DNA from 2 places in the Micrococcus sp. CS26 genome. Region 2 is predicted to be linked to the other one. Evidence: predicted binding sites of a transcription regulator. Region 2 holds the regulator's gene; the other holds the start of a gene.
What was found. Region 2 encodes LexA, which represses DNA repair genes until DNA is damaged. Its sites were predicted from a motif close to TCGAACANNTGTTCGA; they were not measured.

Region 1 (2,449 bases), on a different contig from region 2:
GGTCGTCGGCGGCGAAGGCGATCTCGTGGGCGATGCGGTGCATGGCGGCGGTGGACTTGAGCCAGCCCTGCCCGTTGGGCTGCAGGTCGTGGAGGGCGTCGAGGGAGCTGAGGGCACGGACGGCGTCGAGGACGTCCGCGGTGGCGGCACCGTCCGGGGCCGCGTAGCGCACGGCGTTGGTCAGGACGGCGGGGATGCGGGCCTGGCGGGCGGCGCGGAGGGTCTTCACGGCGTGCCCGGTGTCGAGGCGTCGGCCGGGGGCGGAGAGGTGGGTGACGACATCGGCGTGGGGGCTGCCTGCGGGCAGGGCCGCCTTCCAGCGGCGCAGGGCGGTGAGGCCGGCCGCGTACCGGCGGCGGGCCAGGTGGCGGCCGACGTCCGAGTCCGGGCCGAGGAGGACGAACAGCTCGGGGGTGGGCGGGTTGTCCCGGTTGGCGGCGGTGGGGACACGGCCGGCCGCCGCGGCGGCGAGCTCGGCGACGCTGGCCCACGGGCTGCCGCCCGCCGCTCCCCCGGTGGTGCGGGCGTGGGCGGCGGAGACGAGCTCGCACAGGGAGCGGTAGCCGGAGCCATGACAGCCTCCTCGGGCGAGCACGACCACGCGGCCGGCGTCCTCGTCCTCGCTCCACCGGACGGCCAGGTCCACGCCCACGATCGGGGTGATGCCGTGGCGCAGGCAGGCACCCACGTGTTTGGCCATGCCGTAGAGCCCGTCCCGGTCGGTGCAGGCCAGCAGGTCCATGTCCGCGGCCGCGGCGGCGGCCACGAGGTCCTCGGGCCAGCTGACCCCGTAGTGGGCGCTGAACGCGGAGGCGACGTGCAGGTGGGCGAAGGGTGCGGCGGTGCGTCCGGCCGCGGCGGCCCGGCTCATGCCGACCGCCTCAGGTCCTGGGCGTGCTCGTGGACGCGCACGAGCCGCCACCGGCCGGAGTCCAGGTGGTGGGCGACGTCGAGGGTCTGCAGGGGCGCGGCGCCGGCCCGGGCCAGGCGGACCTGCAACCGCCACATCTCGTGGTCGACGAGACCGGCGCCGCGGCCCTTCTCCGCGCGGACCTCCTCCGCCCACCAGCGGCGCCGCTCGAACCAGCGCACGGGGCGCTCTGCGAGGACGTAGTCCCGCCCGTTCCAGCGCAGCCCCTGCGGGGTGCCGTCTGCCCCGCACTCCACCGCCACCGACTGTGTGAGGACTCCCATTCTGCTTCTCTCCCTGTGCACTGCTGACCGGACCGACGACGGGGTGCCGTCGGGCGATGGGAGCGCGGCCCGTCCGGCGGACCGGACGCGGGGAAGAAGTGGGAAGGTGGGGCCGCACACCCGATCGTACTCGAACATGTGTTCGAATGCGATGGGTGCGAACGTAGGGCGCCCGCCGGACACGTTAAGGACGCATCGCCCCAGACGGGCGAGGCCGGGAACGCCCTTTTCGTGAGGCCGGCTGGCCGAGTCCTGGCCGTAGGCCTCAAACCCGACCTTGGGGCGCACACGCACGAGAAAATCGTCTCTTGGGCCGGAAGAAGTGCGCCGGCACGGTCCTGTGGACAATGCGAGCAGGACCACAATCCGTCTGCGTATACTCCGAACCAACCGGGCCTCGCATGCCACGGGCACCGCGTTGCGGGATCAGCGCGGGAGGCGCGGACACACGACGGACGTCCAGTTGGAGGGGAAATGTCTCTCACCGCACCCGGGCGCGCCCTGCGCCGCCACCGATTCGCCCAGGCCGGCACGCTCAGCGTGGCCTTGGCGCTCGCACTGACCGCCTGTGGCGGGCAGTCCGAGCCCGCCGAGTCGTCGACGACGTCACCCTCGTCCGCCAAGCCCGCCGTCGAGACGTCCGCGCCCGCGAGCACGAGTGAGACCGCAGGCGTCAGCTCATCCCCCACGGCCACGGAGAGCGGGTCCGGCGAATACGTGCCCGCGTCTGCCGACGGCCCCGCGCGGAACGTGCCCAAGCCGGAGATGCCCGCCGCCATGAAGGAAGAGACCAAGGAGGGCGCCGAGGCGGCAATTCGCTATTTCTGGGAGGCCATTTACTACACTGACCAGACCGGAGAAACCGCTGATTTTGATTCGACATACAGCGAATACTGCGAGCTTTGCCAAGCCGTATCCGACTCAACTGCCCAGCACTACAAAGAAGGTGGCTGGTCGACGGGAGAGCACACCTCGATCAAATCGTTGACTCTCACCCCGTCAGAGTTTGGCTACACCGCTACTCTTGTTCGTGACGCATCCGCTGTAGAGGTCTTCGACTCACAGGGCGTTAGAGACGACTCTGCCAGTGGGGTGGAAACTCACGACGAGACCTGGCTGGCCGACGTAGTCTACGAACCCTCCAAGGGCCACTGGGTGATCGATGAGATGCAAAATCACCAGGATGCTCAATAATGCCTTCCATCTCGCGTATTTTGATTGCGATAGTAACTGCTTGCATTGCCCTAACGCTGAT
Region 2 (2,449 bases):
GAGACAGACCCGCCCCAGCTCTACGTGGCCCCGCTCTCGGTGGCAGGCAAGCTGCGGGAGGGCCTGTTCGGCAAGGCGACGACGGTGCTCACCTCCGCCACGCTCACCGTGGGCTCGGGGGAGCGCCGGTTCGACTCGGTGGCCGGCGACGTGGGCCTGGCCGGCCCGGACGCCCCGAAGTTCGAGGCCCTCGACGTCGGCAGCCCCTTCGACTACCCGCGTCAGGGCGTGCTCTACGTGGCCCGGCACCTGCCCCGGCCCGGCCGGACGGCCTCGCCCGAGTCCCTCGATGAGCTCGAGGCGCTCCTGAGGGCGTCGCAGGGCGGGGCCCTCGGCCTGTTCTCCTCGCGCCGGGCGGCCGAGGACGCCGCCGCCGAGATGCGCCGTCGGCTCGGGCCGAAGACCACGATCCTGTGCCAGGGGGACGCGACCCTCTCCGCCCTCGTACGCCAGTTCGCCGAAGAGCCGGACACGTCCCTGTTCGGCACCATGAGCCTGTGGCAGGGCGTGGACGTGCCGGGGAACTCGCTGCGGCTCGTGGTGATCGACCGCATCCCGTTCCCGCGGCCGGACGACCCGCTCTCCCAGGCCCGCACCCGGGACGTCGCCCGGCACGGCGGCAACGGGTTCATGCGGATCTCCGCCACGCACGCGGCCGTGCGCATGGCCCAGGGCGCCGGGCGCCTCGTGCGCTCCGTGACGGACCGCGGCGTCGTGGCCGTGCTGGACCCCCGCCTGGCCACCGAGCGGTACGGCGGCTACATCACGAGCGCCCTGCCGGACTTCTGGCGCACCACGGACGGCGACGTCGTCCGCGGGGTGCTGGCACGGCTCGCCTCGGGCGATTGACCTCGCTCGGCCTCGGACCGTCGGCCCGGCCCGGTCGGAGGGAGCGGGTCAGAGCGAGCGCAGGACCGTGACGACGCGCCCCATCACGGTGGCGTGATCGCCGAGGATGGGCTCGTAGGCCGTGTTCTGGGGCAGGAGCCACGTGTGCCCGTCACGGCGGCGGAAGGTCTTCACCGTGGCCTCGTCGTCGAGCAGGGCCGCGACGATGTCGCCGTTCTCCGCCGTCTCCTGCCGGCGCACCACCACCCAGTCGCCGTCGCAGATCGCGGCGTCCACCATCGAGTCGCCCGTGACGCGCAGCATGAACAGCTCGCCCTCGCCCGTGAGGCGGCGCGGGATCGCCATGACGTCCTCGACCTGCTGCTCGGCCAGGACGGGGCCGCCCGCCGCGATGCGGCCGACCCAGGGGACCGGCACGCTGTCCGCCCCGTCCGCGCCGGTGTGCCACGCGGGGATCGCGGAGACCTGCGACGACGGCGCAGCGGCGGGGGAGGCGGCCTCACCCAGCGGGGTGCCGTCCACGTCGCGCAGCACCTCGAGGGCACGCGGGCGGCCCGGGTCGCGCCGAATGTAGCCGTGTCGCTCGAGACGGCCGAGCTGGTGCGTGACGGAGGAGAGCGAGGCCAGGCCCGCGGCGTCGCCGATCTCGCGCATGGAGGGCGGGTAGCCGTGGTCGGCGATCGCGTCCCGGATGGTCTGCACGATCCGCCGCTGGCGGTCGGTGAGCGGCGCGCGCGCCGCCGGCTGATCGTCGGTGGTGCTCATGGCTGCCGTCCGTTCTCCCGGGGTGATGGTGGCCGGACTCGTGTTCCGGCGTCCGGCTGCCGTCCGGACGCTTACCGTGTCCGCCCCCGCTGGTTGCCTGTGTCTTGGCGGTCCCGGGGCGTTCCGGGGCGTCCGTGCATGGCCTCGAGCCTAGAGGAGAGCCGCCTCTCCTTCAAAGATATGTTCGATCTCGTCGTGGCATGTCTCGAACACCTGTGCTAGAAAGGCATTCGAACGGATTCGAACACATGTTCGATCACCTGGAGGGCATCCGCCCCGGAGGAGGACACCATGACGCTCACCACCGCCCAGTTCGCCGGCTCGCCCGCGACGGCGCGGCCGCGTCCGGCCACCATCCGTCTGACCCGCCGCGGCCGCCTCGTGCTGCGGGGGATCCCCGTGATCGCCGCGGCCGTGGCCGCCACGCTGGCGGCCGCCTTCTTCCTGGGTGTGCTGCTGTCGCCCGCCGCGGTGTCCGCGGACACCGCGGGGCCCGCCACCCAGTCCGTCACGGTCATGCCCGGGGACAGCCTGTGGACCATCGCCACCACGGTGGCTCCGGAGGCGGACGTCTACGAGGTGATCGCCACGATCGACGAGCTCAACGGGCTCGAGGGCCGGGCCCCCGCGCCGGGCGAGGAGCTGTTCGTCCCGGCCACGCGGTGACGCACGGCGGGCCTCGCCCTCCACGCTTCCTAGACTGGCGGCCATGACCGACCTCAGCTCTCTGCCCCTGCGTGAGAACCTCCGCGGCCTGAGCCCCTACGGCGCCCCCCAGCTGGACGTGCCGTACATGCTCAACACCAACGAGAACACGCATCCGGTGCCGGAGGAG

Region 1: the regulator LexA is predicted to act here: its motif matches at 1,325-1,340, upstream of ACZ1IK_RS00835 (DUF6504 family protein).

What each region holds. Positions count from the first base shown of each region.
Region 1 covers NZ_JBVFVY010000001.1:184,633-187,081, forward strand. The annotation lists gene ACZ1IK_RS00830 (DNA polymerase III subunit alpha) at 1-871, opposite strand, end outside; gene ACZ1IK_RS00835 (DUF6504 family protein) at 868-1,194, opposite strand; gene ACZ1IK_RS00840 (DUF6318 family protein) at 1,669-2,388, shown strand.
Region 2 covers NZ_JBVFVY010000009.1:47,213-49,661, reverse strand. The annotation lists gene ACZ1IK_RS05905 (ATP-dependent DNA helicase) at 1-849, shown strand, start outside; gene lexA (transcriptional repressor LexA) at 898-1,614, opposite strand; gene ACZ1IK_RS05895 (LysM peptidoglycan-binding domain-containing protein) at 1,906-2,280, shown strand; gene ACZ1IK_RS05890 (histidinol-phosphate transaminase) at 2,324-2,449, shown strand, end outside.